4 regions of the Thiorhodovibrio litoralis genome follow, and region 3 is predicted to be linked to each of the others. Evidence: predicted binding sites of a transcription regulator. Region 3 holds the regulator's gene; each other region holds the start of a gene.
The links. Region 3 encodes sigma-54, which starts transcription at its own class of promoters, with help from an activator protein. Its sites were predicted from a motif close to TGGCANGNTNCNTGCTT; they were not measured.
Positions count from the first base shown of each region.

Region 1: the regulator sigma-54 is predicted to act here: its motif matches at 2,847-2,863, upstream of urtA (urea ABC transporter substrate-binding protein).
Region 2: the regulator sigma-54 is predicted to act here: its motif matches at 4,320-4,336, upstream of nifV (homocitrate synthase).
Region 4: the regulator sigma-54 is predicted to act here: its motif matches at 4,088-4,104, upstream of cowN (N(2)-fixation sustaining protein CowN).

Region 1 is NZ_CP121473.1:2,986,549-2,992,497, forward strand. Features, by position in the region: gene urtB (urea ABC transporter permease subunit UrtB) at 1-1,270, opposite strand, end outside; gene urtA (urea ABC transporter substrate-binding protein) at 1,456-2,754, opposite strand; gene Thiosp_RS13270 (radical SAM family RiPP maturation amino acid epimerase) at 3,050-4,510, opposite strand; gene Thiosp_RS13275 (radical SAM family RiPP maturation amino acid epimerase) at 4,633-5,949, opposite strand, start outside.
Region 2 is NZ_CP121473.1:3,824,859-3,830,807, forward strand. Features, by position in the region: gene Thiosp_RS17305 (hypothetical protein) at 1-396, shown strand, start outside; gene nifM (nitrogen fixation protein NifM) at 449-1,300, opposite strand; gene Thiosp_RS17315 (nitrogen fixation protein NifZ) at 1,297-1,758, opposite strand; gene nifW (nitrogenase-stabilizing/protective protein NifW) at 1,742-2,098, opposite strand; gene Thiosp_RS17325 (hypothetical protein) at 2,201-2,755, opposite strand; gene nifV (homocitrate synthase) at 2,900-4,168, opposite strand; gene Thiosp_RS24795 (InlB B-repeat-containing protein) at 4,751-5,949, opposite strand, start outside.
Region 3 is NZ_CP121473.1:4,706,237-4,712,185, forward strand. Features, by position in the region: gene lptC (LPS export ABC transporter periplasmic protein LptC) at 1-458, shown strand, start outside; gene lptA (lipopolysaccharide transport periplasmic protein LptA) at 614-1,132, shown strand; gene lptB (LPS export ABC transporter ATP-binding protein) at 1,129-1,914, shown strand; gene Thiosp_RS21470 (RNA polymerase factor sigma-54) at 2,127-3,620, shown strand; gene hpf (ribosome hibernation-promoting factor, HPF/YfiA family) at 3,767-4,135, shown strand; gene Thiosp_RS21480 (PTS sugar transporter subunit IIA) at 4,253-4,807, shown strand; gene hprK (HPr(Ser) kinase/phosphatase) at 4,815-5,798, shown strand; gene rapZ (RNase adapter RapZ) at 5,833-5,949, shown strand, end outside.
Region 4 is NZ_CP121473.1:1,980,730-1,986,678, reverse strand. Features, by position in the region: gene Thiosp_RS08760 (adenosine kinase) at 1-661, shown strand, start outside; gene Thiosp_RS08755 (peptide chain release factor 3) at 691-2,286, opposite strand; gene Thiosp_RS08750 (rhodanese-like domain-containing protein) at 2,482-3,546, opposite strand; gene cowN (N(2)-fixation sustaining protein CowN) at 3,657-3,947, opposite strand; gene Thiosp_RS08740 (TSUP family transporter) at 4,403-5,239, shown strand; gene dacB (D-alanyl-D-alanine carboxypeptidase/D-alanyl-D-alanine endopeptidase) at 5,343-5,949, opposite strand, start outside.

The DNA.
Region 1 (5,949 bases), 1.7 Mb from region 3:
ACACCGCGCGCACCTGCAATCCCAGGCTGGTGCGGCGTAGCAGCAAAAACAGCAGCGCAAAGACAATCAGACAAAAGAGCAGGATGAACAGGCGGTTATAGGTGAGCGACAGCACGCTATTGACCTGCCAGAAGCCGCTCATCCAGTCCGGATTCGCCACCGGCACATTCTGCGGCGACACCAGCGTGCGCACCGCCTGCTGCAAAATCAGGCTGATGCCGAAGGTGGCCAGCAGCGTCTCTAGCGGTCGGCCATAAAGAAACCGAATCACGCCGCGCTCGATGGCGATGCCGACCAAACCGCAGAAAACAAAGGCCGTAGGAATCGAAAGCAGCAGCGCCACCCCGGAATAGCCCGGCAGGGCGACCTGCAACAGATAGGTGGTGTAGGCGCCGAGCATGATTAGCTCGCCATGCGCCATGTTGATCACGCCCATGACACCAAAGGTGATGGCCAGGCCGATGGCCGCGAGCACCAACACAGAGCCGAGACTTAGGCCAAAAAACAGCGTCTCGAGCTGGCCAAAAAACGCGATGCGTTGATCGATGCCTACTAGCGCATCGGTTGCCGCCGCGCGCACCTGGTCGTCGGGATCATTCTCCGCCAGGCGCGCCAGGGCGTTGCGCACCCGCGGCTCGAGACTTTTCTTCAGTTCCGCGATGGCGGCAAGTCGCTGCTGCAGATCACCGCTCTCGAGCAGGCCCAAGGATCGGGCGGCGTTCAAGGCTGCAAGCACGCGGTTATTGTCTTCAAGCTCCAGACGCTCAGCAATCAACGCCTGATTCTCCCCGCCTGGGTTCTCCAACATCGCTTCGGCCGCGCGCAGGCGCACGCCAGGATCAGGATCAGTGAGTTCCAAACGCGCCAATTGCGCTTCGATGCGCGCGCGCATCAGGTTGTTGATCGGCAGGCGCTTGGCCTTGCGCTTGGTCTCCAGGCCCAGATCCTCCCCGGTCACGGCATCGGTCAGCGCGAACCTGGAGCCCTGCTCGCGCACGAACACCAGACGACTGCTGGACTGATGACGACGCAGGTGCCCCTCGAGCAAACCGCGCAGCAAGGCCGCCGCTTGCGGATGTCCGCTATCCGCGATGGCTTCAATGCCCTTCGCCTTGACCGTGAAATCCCGGTCGAGGATAAGCGCAAAGGCCGCGTCCAGCTTGGGATCATCGGTTTCGACCTCCGCCGCCAATGCCTGTGTGGCTGTCAGCAGCAGCATGAGCGCAAGCAGCGCGAAGGTCAGACGGGGTGTGGTTGGCTGTGGCTGCATAAGGGGAACGTTAAAGATCGCCTGGGGAACCGCCATCGCGGCTGATGGATACTCGTTTGCAACCAACACGTGGCAATGCGTCTTCAACTCTGAGGTTGGTCGCGAGCGGTCGCCGTCGAGGGTAATGACGGCCGCTCGCGCCTCTAGCCCCGGCGCTTAAGCGCCGGGGCCAAAATGCACCGGCTTCAGAAGTTCTGGCCCGAGCACTTGCCGGTCTTGACGTTGTAGTTACCGCAGGACAGGGGGGCGCGCCAGTCGGCGATGATGTCCTTGGAGCCCGGCAGGAAGTTCGACCAGGCGTCGCCAACCACCAGCCCTGAGGTCTCCCAGACGACCTGGAACTGACCATCGTCCTGAATCTCACCGATCAGCACTGGCTTGGTGATGTGATGATTAGGCATCATCGCCGAGTAGCCGCCTGAAAGATTGGGCACTGAGACGCCAATAATGGCATCGGCCACGGCCTCGGGGTCGGTGGTACCAGCCTTCTCGACCGCGTCGACCCACATGTTAAAGCCGATATAGTGGGCTTCCATCGGGTCGTTGGTCACACGATCTTCGTTCTTGATGAACTTGTGCCAGGCCTCGATGAACTCATCGTTCCCTTCGCTCTCGACACTCATAAAGTAATTCCAGGCGGCCAGATGGCCGACCAGCGGCGCGGTGTCGATGCCAGAGAGCTCTTCCTCGCCCACTGAGAAGGCGACCACCGGGATGTCGGTCGCGGAAATTCCCTGGTTGCCCAGCTCTTTATAGAAGGGCACGTTGGCATCGCCATTGATGGTGGAGACCACTGCGGTCTTCTTCCCGGCCGAGCCGAATTTCTTGATGTCCGAGACGATCGACTGCCAGTCGGAATGACCGAATGGCGTGTAGTTGATCATGATGTCTTCCTCGGCTACGCCATTGTCCTTGAGGTAGGCTTCAAGGATCTTGTTGGTGGTACGCGGATAGACGTAATCGGTCCCGGCCAGCACCCAGCGCTCGACACCGAGATTGTTCATCAGATAATCCACCGCCGGGATGGCCTGCTGATTGGGCGCCGCGCCGGTGTAGAAGACATTGCCGGAGGACTCCTCGCCCTCGTACTGCACTGGATAGAACAGCAGACTGTCGAGCTCCTCGAACACCGGCAGCACGGACTTGCGCGACACCGAGGTCCAGCAACCAAAGACTGCGGCCACCTTGTCCTTTTCGATCAGCTCGCGCGCCTTCTCAGCAAACAGCGGCCAGTCAGAGGCCGGATCGACCACCACGGCCTCAAGCTTCTTACCGAGCAGCCCGCCCTTCTCGTTCTGTTCATCGATCAGCATCAGCATGGTGTCCTTCAGCGTGGTCTCGCTGATGGCCATGGTGCCGGACAGGGAATGCAGGATGCCGACCTTGATGGTGTCGTCCTCGGCCAGGACCGGGGTTGCCAAAGTCACCCCAGCGGCCAGCGCGGCGGCCAGCGGGAGGTTTTTCAGAGATGTCGCAATGGGCATGATTTGAGTACCTTAATCAGAGCCGTCATTCACGGGAAAATGTCGCAGTCGCGGGACCTAGCCCCAAGGCAGACTGCTCGACCGTAGGGATTAAGCATCGAGCATGCCAGGCTTCAGTTATTGAGGTAAGGACAGGCAGCACATTGATAATTCGCAACGCCAGAAACCAACTCCATGGCCAAGAACGCACCCCAAAAGAGCGTCCACTCAGGCGCCGCGCACCATTAAAGCGCGCGTCTGGCGTCTGTCCACTTATTCCGACAGCACGCGCAGCCTCCAAGCCCCGAAAACGCTATCAAAGCCCGCGAATCTGGCCGCGAACTGGAGTCTCGACAAAGAGCCCGAGATCGAACAACTGATTGATTAAAAAAAAGCTGTTCTGGCAGGAGACGCCGGCGGCTTGCTCACGCGCCTCGGCGATGGCGGCTGGGCTATGAAGGCCATCCACAAATAATTCCGCCAACTGACGGCTGCGAGGCTGGTTGGCGACGGTCACCCGCTTGGCCAGCGCGCGAAACAGCAGATGGGTATCGTCAGGGCAATCGATGCGGAGGTCCGGGCGCAGCCGCAGCGGGACATCCAGCGGCGGAAAGCGGAGCATGTGCGCGTCAATCATGCCCTCAATCTCCGCGTCGAAGCCCCTGGCATCCGAGAAAAAGGCCTCTCCCAGGACCCGGTATCCTTTCGGATTGGCCTCCGAGGCCGGACAAGGGGTGATCAGTTGAATTCGCTGTGCCCATAGATTGATCAGAAATCCGGAGACGCAGGCAATGGTTGTTGGGGTTTGCGTCAAGGTCGGACTCGCGGACGCGAGAAGTCGCCCGGCGCGTGCCTTGCGGAACCTGGGGTTGGCACCGCGATTCTGCGGGAGCAGTTCGGTCAGCAACAGTTCGCTCGGACTGAAGGCAGTGTGCACCTGCGTGGCAATGGCATGCGACAATATCGAGAAGCGATTAAGTACCCCGCTTTCCTCACCAAGCTTGACCAGCGCGCGGGTGCGTGCAATGTCGGCCATTGGCCGAGCGGTAGTGGTCTGCGGCCAACGGCCGAGCACTTGATGAAAATGCCGCAGAAAGACCTCGTAGTCCGGGTTATCGAACGGTTCAGTCGCCCAGTAACAAAAGGCATTGCCAACGGCAGGGCCGATACGCTCAAGGAGCGACTCCAGCACAGCGCGCCATAGGGCCAGATGCTCGGAAGTCGCTCGCCAGACGCGACCCTGCAGAGAGTCGGAAGCCAGCGCGCAAAACCAGCAGCCGACCGAGCAGCCTTCGCATAGCTCGAAGCTGACCGGTGTATGCACGATGGCGTCGGCCTTGTCCGCGGTTATCTGCCCGGACAAGCGGCCCACTTGGCGATCCCACCAGGCGGCCATGCGCGGCTCGATCGGTCTGTTGCTGCGCCTGTGGGCGTCGCGCCAGTGAAGTTTCTCGCGCAGATGCGCGCAATAGCGACGCACCGCCCGCGGCTGATCCGGCAGGTCATACCCCTGATGGACCGCCTTCAGCAGCGCATCGGACTGCCCAGATGCTAGCAAGGGCGCCACGTCCTCGGCAGGCAACCCAATCCCCCGCTCATCCAGCGCATGCTGCGGGCTCTGCGCCCAGGCATCGCGAAAGGCGGGATCGATGTTCCAGCACTCAAGCACGCGCTTGACGAGCGCGACCTCCTCAGTGTACTCCGCCGGCGCATCGCGTGGCGCCTCAAGCAATGGATGGAACCCCCAAGCCCGCTCGCGCTGCCAGAAGGTCGCCACAGCAGCAGAATCGGTCTCGGCACAACGATTCCCCAATGACTCCCCAGCGTCACCAATGTGAGAAGCGGTCGGAGAATTGGGCTGGGAGAGATGCACTGACGCGGGCAAAGGCTGCGGCGGCGTCATGCCGAAGTGGCCGCTTCCCGTGACGCTGGAGCGATCTCGCTCGGCGCGAGCAGGGTACCTTTCTCGAACAGCTCGTGCAGCAAAAGCAGCGTATGTTCTGGCGCCACTCCCGCCTCAGCCATGCGCGTCTCGGCCAGCTCGGCGACACTGCGAGTGCCATCAGTTAACAAGTCGAGCAGCCTTTGTGGCTGTGGTTGCCCGGATATTGGGAAGGCTAGCTGTGAGATCACGCGTAGGTCGCCATTGTCAGCGAGCTTGATGCGCTGATTGGGTCGCAGGCGCACCAGATCGCGCAACTCAAGAGTCGCCGGCATCTGACGCTCGATCATCAACTCGATGGCGTCGGAGAGCGCTTGCGCGTTGTCGAACCGCGCCTCCTCGAGCACCTGAAACCCGAGGGGCCACTGCTCGCTAGCAGCGCAAGGCGTAATGAGTTGAACGCGGCGGTCAACCATATTGAGCAGAAAGCCCGACACGCAGGCCGTGGTTGAAGCATTGGAGCCCAAGGACAATTCCCCGCCGCGCCGATCGGCGTGGTCCTGCGCGCGGCCGATGTTCGCTTTCTTGTGATGGTCGTCGGACTCGCGGTTTTGCGGAAGCAGTTCCACGCGCAGCAGCTCCTCGGCCGAGAATGCCCGATGCACCTGGTCAAGCACCGACAGGCTCAGTATCGAGAAGCGGTCGATATGTCCACCAAGCGACAAGGAGAGGCGCAGCAGGCGTCTGGTGCGCTCGACATCCGCGGTCGGCTTCGCGGTGGTGGTCTGCGGACAACCGCCAAAGGCGGCGTGAAAGTCAACCAGAAAACGCTCGTAATCCGGATGATCGAGCGGTTCAGTCGCCCAATAGAGGAACCCATGGCGCGCCGCGGTCGGACCGATCACGGCACCGAGTACCTCGAGCACTTCGCGCCAGAGACGCGCATTGGCGTCGCTATAAGGCCAGATGTCCTCGAGCTTAGCGGCCCGCAGGGCACAGAACCAGCAGTGTACCGAGCAGCCGCGCGTCAGCTCGATAGACAGTGGTGCATGGACAATGCGATCCGCCTTGACCGCCCCGACCTCACCACCCAGACGATAAACCTGGCGCCACCACCATTTCGCCAGCCGCGGATGCCGCGGCTCATTCTCCAGCCGGTGGCCATGGCGATGGCGGATCTTCTCGCGGATAAAAGCCCGGTAGCGCAACACCGAGTTTGGGAAGGTGCTAGTGTCCCCGCGCGCGATGGCGTCGTTCAGGGCCAACGCGGTTTCATGATCGATCAGCGGATGCAGCTGCCGCGGTGACAGTTTGAGATCGAACCGACGCAAGGC
Region 2 (5,949 bases), 880 kb from region 3:
GGCAGTCTGATCACCGGTGAAGTCCTAAGCAGCGACGGGCGGAGTTACCGCATTCGTTCGCGGACCTTGGGCACGATCGAGATCGATGCGGAGCAGATTCGTAGCCTGAAGCCGTCCGGTGCCGCCGGCACCAGCGCCGAGACTTCAGCTGCGGCGGCGGTCAATAATCAGCGCATCGAGTCAATTCAAAAGGACATTGCGGGCAATAGCGGCCTGCTCGGCAGCATCATGACGCTGGAGGAAAATCCGACCATGCGCGAGGTGCTTGCTGACGATGAATTGATGCGCGCGATCGCCAACCGTGATTTCGAAACCCTGCGCAACCACCCGAGCATTCGCAAACTGCTCGAGAATCCTCAGATGCGCGATATTGTCGACCAAATCCAAGGGAACTGAGGTCGCCTCGCGCTCGTTTCCGGTTCCGAGGGGCGGGGGGAGATGGTGGCGGCTAGCGCGAGCGCAGCTCGGCAATCCAGGCTTTCTGGGTTTCGCGCTGGCGGCGGTCGGTCAGTGTTTGGCGGATGCGCTCGCGGGCTTGCTCGAAGGGCACGGTCTTGGCGGGGGTGACGGCCTCGCAGAAAAGCAGATGGAAGCCGAGCGGCGATTCCAGCACGGCGCTGACCTCGCCTGGTGCCATCGCGAAGAGCGCGGTGTCGAGCGCCGGATAGAGTTGGCCTGGGGTCATGGTGCCGAGGCGGCCGTCCTCGAGCGCGGTGGGGCATTCGGAATGACGGCGGGCGAGTTCGGCGAAGGCGTCGACATCATTGCCTTTGGTCTCTTCGGCCAGCGCTTCGATGCGCGCGCGGGCGGCGGCGCGCTGGTTTTCGGCATAATCTTCGTTGACGGTGATCAGCAGATGGCGTGCGGCTCGGGTCTCGGGCTGGCTGAAGCGCTCGGTGTGCAGTTCGTAGAACAATTGCTCGTCGGCTTCGGTGACAGGCGCATGGCGAGCGCCGACGGCGCGGATGACGGCGTCGAAGCTGAGCTCGCGCTGCAGGGCACGACGTAGCACGCTGATCTCAAGGCCGTTCAGGGCCAGCTCTTCGGTGAACTCTTGCTCGTCGGCATAGCGCGCGCGCACAGCGGCAAGCGCCTGCTCGACCTGATCATCGGGGATGCAAACAGCCTGGGCCTCAGGGGCGCTGAGCACCAGGGTCTCGAGCGCGAAGCTCTGCTCGGCGCGTGCCTCGACTTGCGGCCATTGTTCCTCAGTGAGCGCGGCAAGACCGCAGGAGAATTGATCGGCCGCGGCGCGCAGCAGATGGTGGCGATACTCTAGTGGGCGCGGGGGGCGACTCATGTCATCGCCTCCGCGACCGGCTCGGCCGCCTCGAGCGCGGACTCCGGCACTTGCAGCAGGTTGGCGCCGGGGAACTGGACATGGTAGCCGAGCAGTTCGCGCTCGCCGCGCAGCACCTTGACGACCTCACCGATACTGCCCTCCTCCACCAGCACGCGACCGGCGCTGGCCAAGGTCAGATTAGCGCGTACCTTGTCGCGGGTGTCGAAGCGGCTTTCGACCCAAAAATCCGCCGCCGGCTGGAGCTCTTGCTCACGGCAGCCGACGACCAGGTCTTGCTCGACGAAGTGCACGCTGTAGATGATCTGGTCCTGCAAAAAGGTACCGACATCGCGCACATAGCCGGTACTGCCGCGGCGGATCAGCAGGGTGCCGCGATCCTTACCGGGAAAGGTGCCGTCGTTGCGCAGGTGGCGGATCACCCGCACCTCGTCGCCATAGTCATACTGCGGGCGCATGAGGCAACTGGCCGAGCAGCGAATCCAGACCCACGGTCACTGGCTGATGCTGTTTGAAGACCTTAAACACCTTCTCGGTCTGCGCATCAGAGCGGACGAAATCGCGATAGGCGCCCTGCAGCAGGTCTCGATGCAGATCAAAGCGCGCTTGCGCCTGCGTCGGCATGGTCTCGACCTCGGCGAGATAGTCATGAAAACGCTGCAGAATATGCAGCCGATTCACCTGCACCACAGCAGCATCGTAAGCAATGCCGAAGTAGTCGAGAAAGTCCTCGGCGCTCTCGAGTTCATCGAGATCGTCGAGGTCGAATTCATCAAGCGTGTTGAGTTGATTGGACATGGGAGGTGCCTTTTAACAGTGAGTGATTGGTGATCAGTGGTTAGAACTAAGAGGTTAAATATTCCGGCTTGTCACTCTTTGCGCTCGGTCTCGGCAGATCCATCATTGACGGCGCAACACATGCAGATTATCGCCAGCGTTCTGAATGCGCTGTTCGGTGACCAGGCTGCGCGCCATGCGCAGCAGGCTGTCGGTTCCAAGGCGACCGTCGCTGTCGAGCACATCGAGCTTCTCGAAGCGCGCGAGGGCATCGGGGCCACGGTTGAGGCGCAGTTCCAGGTAGCCGGCGCCTTTGAGCGCGAGCAGCAGAAAGCGCGTCAGCGCCATTGAGCGCTCGCCGATCTGACGCAGTCTGGCCTCATCAAGCGCTTCCCAGCCTTCGTCCAACTCCAGCTCGCGAGCACTCAGACCGATGGCGCGCTCGGCGACAACAAGCGCATCCTCCAGGCGGTGCTGGTAGTAATAGTAGCGATACAGCGCCACCAGCACGGAAAGATTCTCAGGTGCCAGAAAATAGGCTCGCAACAGCGCTGGCTCGGCACTGGCGCCGCCATCGCTGCCGTATTGGGTGGCCGCGCCCTCCAGCAGGGCATCCACCTCCGCCGGCAACGGGGTGTCGAAGTAGAGATCCTGCCCAGTGAAATCCAGTAAATCCAAGCCTTTACTCCAGTAACCATGGGTCAGTCGACGCAAGCGCCGACGCCGCATTACGCGACCGATTTCGGATCATGCCGCGCGAATCCAAGATCCCCATGTGTGGGGTTTATTGAATCCTCGCGCATCCTTAGGACGATGGCCCGTTCACTGCAATCTCAGGCTAGCTAAGGGGCTAGCCGCTGGGCTAACAACGGAGCTACCAACTGGGCTGATGGCAGGGCAAGCGGCCGGGCTCATCGCGGGACTGGCGCTGAGATCAATCTCCGACAGAAAACCGCGCAGATCGCCGGTCTCGGGCGAGCGCTTGTGCTCGGTGACGAAGCGGCGAACACGCGCGAGCAGGCTGGTCGCCTGTTCCGCCGTCAGCGAGGTATTGAGCTGCTCGGCATAGGCCCGGACCAGAGCATGGCGGCCAGAATGCTTGCCCAACACCATGCGATGGGCTCGCCCGAGCTCGGCCGGGTCGATGCCCTGGTAATTGAGCAAGTCCTTCATCAGCCCATCGACATGGATGCCCGCCTCGTGGGTGAAGGCGCCGGCACCGATCAGGCTCTTCTGCCAGGCAACAGGCCGGCCGGAGGCGGTCGCCACCAGCTCCGATAACGTCTCGAAATGGCTCAAATCAATGCCAGTCGCGCAGCGATGCACATGCTTGAGGCCAATCGCGACCTCCTCAAGCGCGGCATTGCCAGCGCGCTCGCCCAGGCCATGGACTGTCGTGTTGACATGGGTGGCACCGGCGCGCACCGCCGCCAGGGTGTTGGCCGTGGCCATGCCAAGATCATCATGGGCGTGCATCTCGATCTCGCAGTCGCAATGGGAGCGCAGGGCGCGAATCGCGTCGAAAATACCAAAAGGGTCCATGATCCCCAGGGTGTCGGCGTAGCGCACCCGCCGAGCACCGACCGCCTGGGCAGTCTCGGCCACCTGGCGGAGAAAATCTGCATCAGCGCGCGAAGCGTCCTCGCAGCCGACGCCGACCTGAAAGCCGGCGTCGAGCGCCCGCGGCACCAGGGTGCGAATCTGGCGCAGCACCCAGTCGCGATCGCGCCCGAGCTTGCGCGCGATTTGCTGATCAGACACCGGGATGGACAGGTCGATCAACTCCACCGGCAGACCGCAGCTGGCGATAATGTCCTGCTCGACCATGCGCGCCCAGACCATCAGACGCGCATTCAGCCCAAGCCCCGCGACCGCCGCGATGGACGCGCGCTCCTCCTCGCCCATGGCAGGGATGCCGACTTCCAGCTCGGGCACGCCGAGGGCGTCGAGCCCGCGCGCGATGGCGAGTTTCTCATCGAGCGAGAAGGCCACCCCGGCGGACTGTTCGCCGTCGCGTAGGGTGGTGTCGTTAATGCAGACCGCGCTCGGCGCCACGGCCGGCGGAATAGCGTGAGTCGGGTGCCTGGTCATTGGGGAGCCCTCCAGCAGAGCCTCGGACACCTGAGGTGCCACAACGGCGCCCGCCGCGGCGGGGTGTTACCGACCAAGCGACCGGTGGACTTGGCCATCGGCGGCGGCGCCTTCTCCGGAGACTGAGTTTGCTTCCGGACAATGCTAAGGCAAGCAAATCCAATGCCATTTCTAATGAAGCTTCCGCTTCAATCACTTAACATAGGACCATAGCGACTGTTGGACTCTTTACGACAACCCAGCCGCGTGCTTTGTTGGCTTGACTGCAAGCGCGCCCCACTAACTCTGTTCCATCCTGGACCAACCGCTGGAGCAATCGGGGGGAGTAGCCGAGTGCCACAAAGAGCACGTCTACCTCAACAGTGTAGACGATTGGCACCGACAGTGCATCCATTCGATGAAACCCGGAATCCCCACTCAGGGCGTGAATCTAGCCAGCCCTGTCCCCACACCGGCGGCCCCGTTCGGAGTCCGAGCCAGATCTGATCTGATGCTGCTAAGCCTGCGCGCTGACTTCTACGACGCTGCGCTAAATTGGACTAGACCGGCGCAGCAGTTGTCTGCGCCGGCACTTGGGAGGGGTCAACGACCGCCCGCAGCTGCGCAGTCCAACTCACCTTCGGCTGTAATGACGCAGTCAGGCGTGCCGCTCACCGGCAGGGCGCCGGAGAGAGGGATCTGGGTACCGAAACGCGCAGCGAGTTGGAACAGATCGAGGTTAACGCCGGCGAAATCGAAGCTAAAACGGGACGGCTGGCCTAGGAGCTTGAGCGCCCGCCCATTGATCATGAATTCGATCCCGTCAGCAGCGAAGCGAACGCTGTCGATACGGGTACCGGCGGAAAACACAATCAGACTGTCTTGACGGTCAACAATGGTGATTGGCGCGGTCAGGCTGGTTGGAATACGGTAGGTCTCGGCGCCGCCGAAATCGAGGTAAGTTAAGGATTCCCCCGGGTCGGCAGGGATGTCGATGCTTTGGTCGCCCTCCGAAAGATAAACGGTGCCGTTGATGCTCGGGGGCGGCTGGGGTGGATCGCTATCAATGACGAAGGTGGCGCCCACCGTCTTGGCGCTGTCCAATGTCAGCGTACAGGTGGTGACGCTGTCGAAGCAGGCACCGCTCCAGCCTGCGAAGGTCGCGCCCTGATCAGGAAATGCGGTCAAAGTGATGACGGTTCCCTCCGCATAGTCGAAATCGCAAGTACCAGGGCAGTCAATGCCTGCCGGGTCACTGCTAATCCGGCCAGATCCAGAAACGCTCGACACGCTCAGGGTGTAAGCGACTAAATCGCACGCATCGCCGAGACCATCACCGTCGCTGTCGGCCTGATCCGGATTGGCGATCTGTGGGCAATTGTCCTGGTTGTCGTCATATCCGTCGCCATCGCTGTCGTTTACCTGCGATGCTGCGTAGAGCAGATCGAGTAATACACTATCTGCATTGACCACGACCTCGCGCGTTGCCGCATTCGGCAGGTCACCGCCTGCAAAGCTGACGGAGTAGCTTCCTGCATCAACTGGGATTGCGTAACCACCCCCGGCAGCCGTGACGGCATAGAAAGGGCCCTGATCCGGCGTGACCGTTACATTCGCCAAGCCTTCTCCGCTGTCGTAAGCGCCGTCTTCGTCGAGATCCTCCCAGACGGTGCCAACCAGGAAGCGATTGTAATGATCTGGAACCCAATCGCCAGCCTCGGCGTAGTTACCGGTAACCACCCAATGGCCGACGGTCGTGGCTGGATTGGCCTCCGGTACGGCTGCGATACCAACGTTGGCGA
Region 3 (5,949 bases):
AGCCGGATTACATCGTCGATGGTCTTCGCGCGATTGAGCTGAATATCTCCGGACAGCCTGCCCGCCGACTCAACGCCAAGCAGTTGCGTCACTATCCGGAGGACGACAGCACCGAACTCGACCAGCCGCGCATGATCCTGTACAACGACCAGGCGCCACCTTGGCGGATCAGTTCGGACTCTGGTTGGGTTTCGGCCGGGAGCGAGCGCATCCTGCTGAGCGGCGCTGTGCGCGCACAACGCGCAGCCACCTCTGAGACGGATGCCATGGCCTTCGCGACCAGCGAAATCGAGCTTTTTCCAGACGATCGGCTGGCAGAAACTGATCGCTTCGTCGAGCTTGAGCGCGGCCCGGACCGCCTGACAGCTATTGACGGCATGCGCTTCTGGTACAGTGAGCCCATGCACGGCAAGTTTTTCGGGCGGGTGCGCGCAAGAATCGCGACGGACAAGAAATGACCCGCCGAGGCCAGACACTTCGAGGCCAGACACTTCGAGGCCAGACACGCCCAGCCCAATAGCGAAACGCAATTGCGAACGCCAAGTTTGAAAAACAGGCCTATTCCCGCCCCTCACCCAGACAATGCAATCACCGAACCCGGACCCTTCCTGCCATGCGACCCGACAATAATCCAGCTTTCAGACTGTCTCTGATTCTGTTTTGTCTCAATGTACTGACTGTCGCACCGGCGTTCGCACTCGACAGCGATCAGGGCCAGCCGTTGTTCATTGAGGCCGATGCCGTGGAACTCGACGAACAGACCTCCCAAAGCCGCTACATCGGCAGTGTCGAGGTGCAACAGGGGAGCATGCGGATTCTTGCCGACGAGGTTCAGGTCGAACACCGTCAGGATCGCCAGCCGCGCACCATCGTCGCCGTGGGCAACCCGGCGAAATATCGCCAAATGACAGAAGGCGAAACCGAGCCCGTTCTCGGACGCGCCCAGCGGATGGAATACAATGCCGACCGTGACGAGCTCACCTTGATTGACCGCGCGGTACTGACCCAAGGGCAGGATCGCTTCGCCAGCGATCGTATCGTCTACAACCGCAAGACCGAGCGCGTTACCGCCGGCACCAGCGCGCAGGGGCGCGAGCGGGTCAAGATCACCATCACACCAGAAGAGGAATGACCACCGCCTCCCCCGCCAAGTCGGCTGCTGGCTCCAGCTCCCGCCCCCGCTCCGCTCACCTGGCCCTGCAGGCCGAGGGTCTGGCCAAGAGTTATCGTCGGCGCCGGGTCGTTGATGGCGTCAACATCAGCGTCAGCGCTGGCGAGGTGGTGGGACTGCTCGGCCCCAATGGTGCCGGCAAGACAACCAGCTTTTACATGATCGTCGGCCTGGTGGCCGCAGATGGCGGGCGCATCCTGCTCGCCGGCGAGGACGTCAGCCTCGCACCCATGCATGCCCGCGCCCGGCGCGGCCTGAGCTACCTGGCCCAGGAGCCCTCGGTATTTCGCAAGCTGAGCGCCACCGACAACCTGATGGCCGTGCTCGAGACCCGCCCGGAACTCGACGAGCGCCAGCGCCGGCAGCTGTGCGAGGCGCTGCTCGACGAGCTCGGCATCGCGCATATCGCCGAATCCATGGCGCTGAGTCTGTCCGGCGGCGAGCGCCGACGGCTCGAAATCGCCCGCGCCCTGGCGGTCGAGCCGAAGATCATGCTGCTTGACGAACCCTTCGCCGGTGTCGACCCCATCGCCGTGGTCGATATCAAGAAGATCATTACTCATCTGCGCGAGCGCGGCATCGGGGTGCTGGTGACCGACCATAATGTCCGCGAGACGCTCGACATCTGCGATCGCGCATACATCATCAGCGACGGCCAAGTCATCGCCGAGGGCGCGCCCTCCGAGTTGCTTGCCAACACCCAGGTTCGCACGGTTTACCTCGGAGAGCATTTCCGCCTGTAAGCCGACGCTGTTGCGCTGCTAACGTTTCCCACGAACACATTCGCCCCCAGGCCACCACGGTCGTGGCGCTGACAAAAGCCGATCGCGCTCCCCAGCTTGCGTCGAGGCGGAAAAGATCAGCTACAATCAAGAATGCCTATGCAAGTTTCATTCGCTGCGAGAACCCTTCTCTTCATGCCTGATCACGCCGGAGTCTGACCGAAAGCGTCGCGATGAAGCAGACCATTCAACTGCGCCTCGGCCAGCAGCTGACGATGACGCCGCAGCTGCAGCAGGCCATCAAGCTTCTGCAACTCTCCACCCTGGACCTGCAGCAGGAAATCCAGCAGGCGCTTGAATCCAACCTGATGCTCGAGAGCGCTGACGATGATCCGCCAGAGCAAAGCCTCGGCGACCAGGGCACGGGCCTTGAGGACATCTCCGCGCGTGACATTGAACGGCAGATCGAGGACGCCCGCATCGACGACTCCCTGCGCCCTGAGCGCGATGACATGCCGGCCGAGCTGCCGACCGACAGTCAGTGGGCCGATACCTTCGACAGCTACACAGCAAGCGGCAGCGCGCCAAGCAACAACGGCAGCGACGGCAATGACTTCGATCTCTTCGCGCAGCGCTCTCGCCCGCAGACGCTGCACGATCACATCGACTGGCAGCTCAACCTGACCCGTTTCGGGGAACGCGACCGAGCCGTTGCCGAGGCATTGATCGACGCCATCGACGCCGATGGTTATCTGCGTCTCGACCTCGATGAACTGCCAGACATTCTCAACGACCCCGATCTGGAGCGCGACGAGATCGATGCCGTGCTGCATCGTATTCAGTCCTTCGACCCTGCCGGAATCGCCGCGCGCGATCTGCGCGAGTGCCTGATTCTGCAACTGCGTCAGCTCACTGACGTCCAGCCGCAGCGCGACCATGCCCTGGCCATCTGCGAGCACCATTTTGACGCCTTGGCGCGCAACGACCTCGACAGCATGCGACGCAGCACCAAACTTGGCGACGACGACCTCGCCAGGGCACTGAGTCTGATCCGCTCGCTCAACCCGCGCCCCGGCTCCGCCGTGACCGAGGTGCGCCCCGAGTACATTAAGCCAGACGTACTCGTGCGTCGGCGCAACGGCCGTTGGACAGTGGAGCTTAATCCGGACACCACACCGAGAATCCGCGTCAACGAGAGCTACCGCCAGCTCATTCGTCGTGCCGACAAGGCAGCCGACAACCAGTGCATGAAATCCCACCTACAGGAAGCCCAGTGGTTCATCAAAAGCCTGCTCAGCCGCAACGACACCGTGCTGCGCGTCGCGAGCAAAATTGTCGAGCTGCAGCAGGACTTCTTCGACTTCGGCGAAGAAGCCATGCGTCCGTTGGTGTTGCGCGATATCGCCGAGACACTCGAGCTGCACGAATCCACCGTCTCGCGCGTCACCACGCAGAAATACATGCACACACCGAGGGGCACTCTCGAGTTTAAGTATTTTTTCTCAAGCCATGTCAACACGACTTCAGGAGGCGAATGTTCGTCCACCGCCATCAGAGCCTTCATCCGCAAACTGGTCGCTGCCGAGACGCCCAACAAGCCTCTGAGCGACAACAAAATCGCGGATGTTTTATCTGATCAAGGCATCAAGGTGGCGCGGCGGACAGTCGCCAAATACCGCGAAGCCATGGGCATACCGCCCTCAAACGAGCGTAAGCGCCTCGCCTGACCGCCCGGGGATTTCACTAACCGGCATTTTCACTAACCGGAGTTTTCACTAACCGCGATTTTCACTAAGGGCTTCCTTTGTGATGAAATCCCCCAGGGCTGGCGTAGCCGCCATCGTTGCGTTCGATCATCCAGGAGAGACAATCTATGCAAATCAAGCTCACAGGTCATCATATCGACATCACCGAGCCGCTTAAGGACTATGTCGATAATAAATTTTCCCGCCTGGAGCGCCATTTCGACCATGTCATCAACGCGCACGTCATACTGACCGTCGAGAAGCTCCGCCAAAAGGCGGAAGCCACGCTGCTCATCAATGGCGCCAGTGTTTTTGCCGACGCCACGCACGAAGACATGTACGCCGCCATTGACGGACTGATCGACAAACTCGACCGTCAGGTGATCAAATACAAGGAAAAGCGCCAGAGTCATCGCGCGCCGGGAGCCAAAGCCGCCAGTGCCGAACTCGCGGCCACCAGCGAGCCCGCGCCCGGCGAGGACCCGGCGGAGACTTAACCCAAGCCAAGAGACTCATCGCATCACGCACGCAAATCACTCGAGTCTCTAGCTGATTCATACCGGAGCCGGTCATGCCGGCTCCGGTTTTTGTTTCCCACGGGAGAGCCACCAACCATGTTCCCCCCACAACTCATCGTCGAACACCGGGTGCTCGGCGCGGCCAGTATCAGCAGCAAAAAGCGCCTGCTCGAGACCCTGGCTGAACTGCTGGTCGGCGAATTGCCTGAGCTCAGCCGCGAGTCCGTCTTCGACCGCCTGCTCGAGCGCGAGCGCCTCGGCAGCACCGGGCTCGGGCACGGCGTCGCCCTGCCGCACGCGCGGGTGGCGGAAGTGACGGACGCCATTGGCGCCTTCGTCCAAATGCGCGAGCCGGTTCCCTTCGATGCCATTGACGACCAGCCGGTCGACCTGGCCTTCGCGCTGCTGGTCCCCGAGACGGCCAACGAAATGCATCTGCAGCTGCTGGCCGACCTTGCCGCGCTATTCAACCAGGACCAGCTGCGACAGAAGCTGCGCGACGCTGAGGGGCCCGACGCGCTGCTGGCGCTTCTGACTGAAGCGGCCCCCGCAGAAGCTGCGCCAAGCAGCTCTCCGGCCAACTCTCCAGCCAGCTCTCCGACCAGTTCTCTGCCCAGCTCGCCGCCAGACGGGTCCCCACGGCGTTCCTGAGACCAGCGTGAAGCCGATCGACTCCCTGCAGAGTCTCGTCGACAGTCTGAGCGAACCGCTCAAACTGCAATGGTTGTTCGAGCCGCCGAAGCAGCGGATTCCGCTGCAAACCCCACCTGAGGGTCCGCGCCAGCGCCTGGTTGGCTCGATGAACTGCATCCGCCCCAACCGGGTGCAGGTTGTTGGTCAGGCCGAATTCGCGTACCTGCGCGATCTCCACCCCCACGCCCGCGGCGATATGCTGACGCGGGTTTTCACCGCCAGCCCAGTGGCGGTAATCTTTGCCGACGCGCTTGAGCCCGATGCGCAATTCCGCGCCCGCGCCGAGCAGGAGGGCACGCCCCTGCTGGGATCGAGCCTCAACGATCAGGACATTGTCGAGCACCTCCAGCATGTCCTCACCCACACCTTTGCCGAACGCACCACCTTGCACGGGGTTTTTCTCGAGGTTCTCGGCATGGGCGTGCTGCTGGTCGGCGACCCTGGCATCGGCAAAAGCGAACTCGCGCTCGAGTTGATCGCCCGCGGTCATCGCCTGATCGCCGACGATGCACCCGAGTTCGCACGCATCGCGCCCGAGGTCATCGAGGGGCGCTGCCCGCCGTTGCTGCGCGATTTTCTTGAAGTTCGCGGCCTTGGTGTCTTGAACATCCGCGCCATGTTTGGCGAAAGTTCGGTGCGCGAAAAAAACCACCTAAACCTGGTCATCAGCATGCGGTTTTTTGACAACAGCGAGCTGGCCTGCATCGACCGGCTGCGCGGCAGTTTATCCACACGGAACATTCTCGGCATCGCGGTGCCAGAGATAACCATCCCGGTAGCTCCGGGACGCAATCTTGCCGTCCTGCTTGAAACAGCCGTGCGCAGCCAGATTCTGCGCACCCGCGGCTACGACGCCGGATCGGACCTGGCCGAACGTCAGGCCGGATTGCTGGCGGCGGAGGTGCCCGCCTGGGAGACCGAGCATCGCCTCCATGAGCCATGGACCTGACCCAATCGACCAAGCTATCGAAGCGGCTGCGGATATGGACTTCATCATCGTAAGCGGACTTTCAGGCGCCGGCAAAAGCGTCGCCTTGAATACGCTGGAAGACATCGGCTACAACTGCATCGACAATCTGCCACTGTTCCTGTTGCGGGAG
Region 4 (5,949 bases), 2.7 Mb from region 3:
CGACACCGGCCGCTGCGTGGTGCTGGTCACCCCGGATAGTGACCGCACCATGTGCACTTATCTGGGAATCAGCGGCAACCTGTCGGTTCACGAGCTCGACACCGACGCGCTGCGCGCCTCGAAATGGTTCTATACCGAGGGCTACCTGGTCACCTCGGATACCGCCCGCGTGGCCGCCATTGAAGCGCGCAAAATCGCCGAGGACGCTGGCGTGAAGACTGCACTGTCCCTGTCCGACCCGAACATGGTGAATTTCTTCAAGGACGGGCTCAAGGAGATGATCGGCGACAAGCTCGATCTGGTCTTCGCCAACGAGGACGAGGCCATGGGCATGGCCGACACCAGTGATCTGACCCAGGCCATCGACTACCTGAAAACCATCTCGCGGGAGTTCGCCATTACGCGCGGCCCCAAGGGCGCGCTGGTGTTCGACGGCAAGGAATTGATCGATATCGACCCAGTGCCGGTCAAGGCCGTCGATACCGTCGGCGCCGGCGACATGTTTGCCGGGGCCTTTCTCTATGGACTCACTCAGGGATGGAGCCACGCCCGCGCCGGCCGCCTTGCGTCCGCCGCCTCCGCCAAGCTGGTGACGAGCTTAGGCCCGCGTATTTCAGCAGAGGAATCCCAGGCCATTTTGAAGCAAGGCGAAGCGGCCTGAGCTTGGCCTGATTTCGGCAGCCTTGGAGGCTAAAGCTCCCGCGTGGCGAGGAATTCAATATCCGGCCAGCGTTCCTGGGTGAGTTGCAGATTCACCCGGGTCGGCGCCAGATAAACCAGCTGGTCGTCGCCGTCTAGCGCCAGGTTGTCGTAGGCTTTATCCTCGAAACGGGCGAGCATTTTGGCGTCGTCGCAGCGCACCCAGCGAGCCAGGGCAACGCTGATGGGCTCGACGACGGCTTCGACGCCGTATTCGTCGCGCAGACGATAGGCGGCGACGTCGAACTGCAGGATGCCGACGGCGCCGAGAATCAGGTCGTTATTCTTACGCGGGCGGAACACCTGGGTGGCGCCCTCCTCGCACAGCTGTAGCACGCCTTTCTGCAGGGCTTTCATTTTCAGCGGGTCTTTGAGCACCACGCGGCGGAAGAGCTCGGGGGCGAAGTAAGGGATGCCTTCGTACTTGAGGTCCTCGCCTTCGGTGAAGGTGTCGCCGATCTGAATGGTCCCGTGGTTGTGCAAACCGATGATGTCGCCCGGCCAGGCTTCCTCGACATGGCGGCGCTCGTCGGCCTGAAAGGTGATGGCATTGGCCACTTGCACTGTCTTGCCGATGCGCACATGGCGCATTTTCATGCCCTTTTTGTAGCTGCCGGAGCAGACGCGCAGGAAGGCGACGCGGTCGCGGTGCGCCGGGTCCATGTTCGCCTGAATCTTGAACACGAATCCGCTGAAGTTGGACTCAGCCGGTTCAACCTCGCGCGAGCGGGTCTGGCGCGGCAGCGGCGCCGGGGCGTAGTCGACGAAGGCGTCGAGCAACTCCTTGACGCCGAAGTTGTTGATGGCTGAGCCGAAGAACACCGGCGTCTGGATACCGGCCAGATAATCCGCATGATCGAATTCGTGACTGGCGCCCTGCACCAGCTCCAGCTCGTCGCGCAGCTCCTGGGCCTGATCGCCGACGATCTCGTCTAGACGCGGATTGTTCAGGCCCTCGATGGTCTCACCTTCCTGAATCCGGCCACCGTGGGTTGCGCTGAACAAATGGGTGCGGTCATGGCGCAGGTCATAGACCCCCTTGAACCGTTTGCCCATGCCGATGGGCCAGGTCACGGGCGCGCATTGGATTTTGAGCACGGACTCGATCTCATCGAGGATATCGATGGCATCCCGCCCTTCCCGGTCGAGCTTGTTGACGAAGGTCAGGATGGGCGTGTTGCGCAGCCGGCAGACGTCCATTAGCTTGATGGTGCGGTCCTCGACGCCCTTGGCCACGTCGATGACCATGAGCGCCGCATCCACCGCAGTCAGAGTGCGATAGGTATCTTCCGAGAAGTCTTCATGGCCCGGCGTATCAAGCAAGTTGACGATGGCCTCCCCATGGGGAAACTGCATCACCGAGGAAGTCACCGAGATGCCGCGCTGTTTTTCCAGCTCCATCCAGTCAGAGGTGGCATGGCGCGCAGCCTTGCGGCCTTTGACGGTTCCGGCCATCTGAATGGCGCCGCCGAACAGCAAGAGCTTTTCGGTCAGCGTGGTCTTACCAGCGTCCGGGTGAGAGATGATCGCGAAGGTGCGCCTTCGCGTGATCTGCTCTGCTAATTGGGATATCGAGGATTGAGACATGTTCCCTTGGGCTCGCGTGCAAAAAAGCCCACCATCTTAGCAATTGAGAGGTCACACCCGCTAGCACTGCTGAACCTGCGAGGCAGGTTCTGACATCCGGGCAGCCAGCGCCAGAGAGAATGCGCCGAAGTGTCGTAGAGCCGTAGAAATCGCGCGGGAACAAGACCAGCTTGATTATATTGGGAGTCTTGCTCGTCAATCGCCGCTGGCAAAGCCCTCATCCAGAGTTGAGATCAGCGCATCCTCGCCTTCGACACCGAAGGGCCAGGCCGTGATCCCGCCCGCCATGTTGGTGGCGCGAAAGCCCAGTTTCGAGAGCATAAAAGTGGCCACGGAGCTGCGCCTGCCGGAGCGGCAATAAACCAGGTATTCCTTCTCAGCGTCCAACTCACTCACGCGCTGCTTCAGCTGAGATAAGGGGATCAGTTGCGAGCCGGGAATGCGCAACTCGTCGTATTCTTCCTGCAGTCGCACATCGACAAGCGCGTAGCCGCGATCGTGCATGGTTTTGGCAACATGCACGTCGACCTCCCGCACCATAGGCCGCGCAAGCAGTCGCTCGAAGGCTCCCCGCTCCAGCGTGAGCAGCCGGCAGTCGCTTGTCAGCCGGATGGTGACCGGACTTGGGCTGCGCATCAGCAAACCTTCTTCACCAAAGCAAGTGCCAGGCTCGAGATCCTCGGCCTTCATCGGGATACCTTCTTCGTCGTCGATGCGCCAGAGTTCGGCCGTACCCTCGGCCAGTACGTAGAACTGATCCGACTCCTTGCCCATCTTGACCGGCTCGGCGCCTGCCTCAAGTTGCAGCTCTTGCAGCAACGACAGCGCCTGCTCGACGTTCTCCAGCGGCAACCTGCGCATCAGGCTGGTATGGCGCACCGCGTCCAGGCGCGGATCAGCCAGGACGGCGGTTTCGAGCAGTTGCTCCTCCGTGAGCAAGATGTCGAGCATGTCGATGTCGAGATGACAGAGCAGGCTGTCGTCGATGGCATTGATCTCGATCTGCGCCGGCGGTGGAGGCATGATCAACGACTGCTCGGCCGAGCGCGCCGGATCCCAGGTCTCCTCGCCAATCTTCGCGCGGCCCAACACGACCAATAACCGATCAGAAGCGACGCTGCCGCCGATGCGCAGTTGTTCGCCTTCGCGCAGCTCGAACAGACGGAACACGGGCAACGCCGTCTGCAATGCCGCGACTGAAACGCCGCGGAATTCCCCGAATTGCCGATGCATGAGCTCGATGATTTTTTTGCTGTTCATAGCGCTTCCAGAATGACCCGAGTGAAAAAGCCAAGGCTGACTCCAGCGCAACTTGGCGCATTCTCATCCCTGGCCGCGCCAAAAACGCCTGCCAGATGACGAACTGGCTGTCAGCAACATTCCTCCTCCAGCGCCTCAAGCAACTCCATGTCCGCGGGATTGGAGCTTGATGCAAAAAGCTCCCGCAGGGCATTGACCTGGCTGCCGATGAAATGGAGCGCGTCATGGCCGCGCCGCTCGGACTCAGCCTGCTTGGCTTGAAAGTAGTCGGACCAAGGAGAGCCCTCGCCCAGGTCGCGCAGGCGCTGGTGGACCTGCATCATCAACTGTTCTGCCCGTTGATCGCAATCCATTCCGGCAAAAGTGATATATCTGTCGATCTTGATCGGTTGTGGATTCATTCCGCTCTTATAGCTCCTTGATGATTGGGGAAGCGGCCCCTGGTGAGCAGGGGCCTCCCCGCTGTGGGTGAATTGCTCGCGCGCCGGGACAAGGTTGTTTGATCACGCTTGTCCTTGCGATATGCGCAAAAGCGCAGATACAGCAAGGAGCATGCCGGCCGTTTCGTCCTCTTTCCGCTGCACTCACGCCAGGAGACCGCCTTAATCCGAGCTGGTCACACCGCACTCTAGGTGTTTTTTATACCCCGACATTGTCGCATCCGCGACATCGGCTGACACTGACATTGACTCGCTTGCGGGCTTGACCAGAAGCATGTCGGCGCCGACACTGCCGGTTCATTGTCCGGCTGCTTGCAGGGCTGCTTGCGGGGCTGCTTGCGGGGCTAATAGCTGCTAGCACTCAGCTGCCTGTCGCGCGGAACTCTCGCGGATACTCAATCACAAGATCAGACGCCATGATGTCACTGACCGCCACCTTTCTTGATCAGCCCCTACCCTGGCTGGCGATCGCACTGGCCATTTTCGCTGCCTGGCTGATGGGGTTTGCGCGCAGCGGCCTGGGTACCGGCGGCTTTGTGGTCTCACCGCTGATGATCCTGGCGCTCGGCGCGACCAACGGACTGGCCGTGGCGGCGGTGCTGATGCTGCCGGCCGGGGCCATTGGCGTCTGGCAGCATCGGGGCGAGGCGGGCTGGGACCTGCTCAAACCGCTGCTGATCGCGGCGGTGGTTGGCACCGCCATCGGCGCGGCCCTTCTGTGGCTGATCGTCAGCGCGGGCGAGCTCAATGTGATCCACCGCCGACTCGAGGTGGTCGTGGCTTGTTTGTCGCTCTTTTATGTGGCACTGGTGGTCTGGCGCGAGCCGATCGCGAACCTTGGCGGCGGCGCCGGGCCGCCCCGTGCTCCCGGTACCTTTTTAGCCGGCACCCTGCTCGGTATCAGCCAGACGGTGGCGAATTCTGGCGCGCCACTGATGACGATTTATTTTCTGCGCCACAAGCTCACCAAAGAGCGCTTCGTCGCCGCGCAGCTGGATTTTCTGCTGGTGCAGAACCTGCTGAAGCTGCTGCCTCTGATTGGGCTCGGACTGCTGCATCTTGGCAACGCGGGCGCCGCGCTGCTGCTGTTTCCGCTTGTGCTGCTTGGCAACTGGAGCGGGCAGCTGTTCTACAAGCGGGCGTCGGAGAAGGTATTCTTCGCGCTTTTCACCGTGCTGCTGGTGATTGGCTTTTGCACCAGCGTGGCGCTGATTGTGGGCCGCTCACGCGTATTGGGCTTTTTGGGCGGTTAGGAGACGACCTCACCATGATAGCTCGTGGCTCTGGATCGCACCTCCCTGCCCCGCCGATTATCTTGTAGCTCGGCCCTGCGAGCTTACCTCACAGAACTCTCAATCAGGATGCGTCATCGCCTTGCGCTTGCGCGTCCTGCGGCAGGGGCGCACCGCGATAAACCCAGCGCAGAATCTCGTGCTGCACCGCATGGCCGCGCCAGGCACCCAGGGCCTGGCCATCGCGGCTGTTCACCAGAACCGCCACTACCCAGCGCCTGTCGTTGCGGTCGAGCACATAGCCGGCGATGCAGCTGGCATCGCGCACGGTGCCGGTCTTGAGGTGCGCGCGCCCGGCGATGGGCTCGCGGCGCAGGCGTCTGCGCGTGGTGCCGTCGACGCCGGGAATGGACATGGAGGCGAGCAGTTCCGGCATCCACGGCTGACGATAGCTCCAGCTCAAAAGCTCGCCCAGGCTGCCGGCACTGATACGCGTGTCGCGCGACAGCCCGGAGCCGTTGTCGGCAATCAACTCCGGCATCGGCAGGCCGCTTTCCTCAAGCCAGGCATTGATGGCATCACGGGATTTCTCGAGTGTGCCAGGTGCGCCATAGTTCTTCGCACCGAGGGTAAGAAACAGCATCCGTGCCATCAGGTTGTTACTGTTCTTGTCAATGTCGCGAATAATGACCGCGAGCGGCTGCGACATGACGCGATGAAAGCTTCGCGCT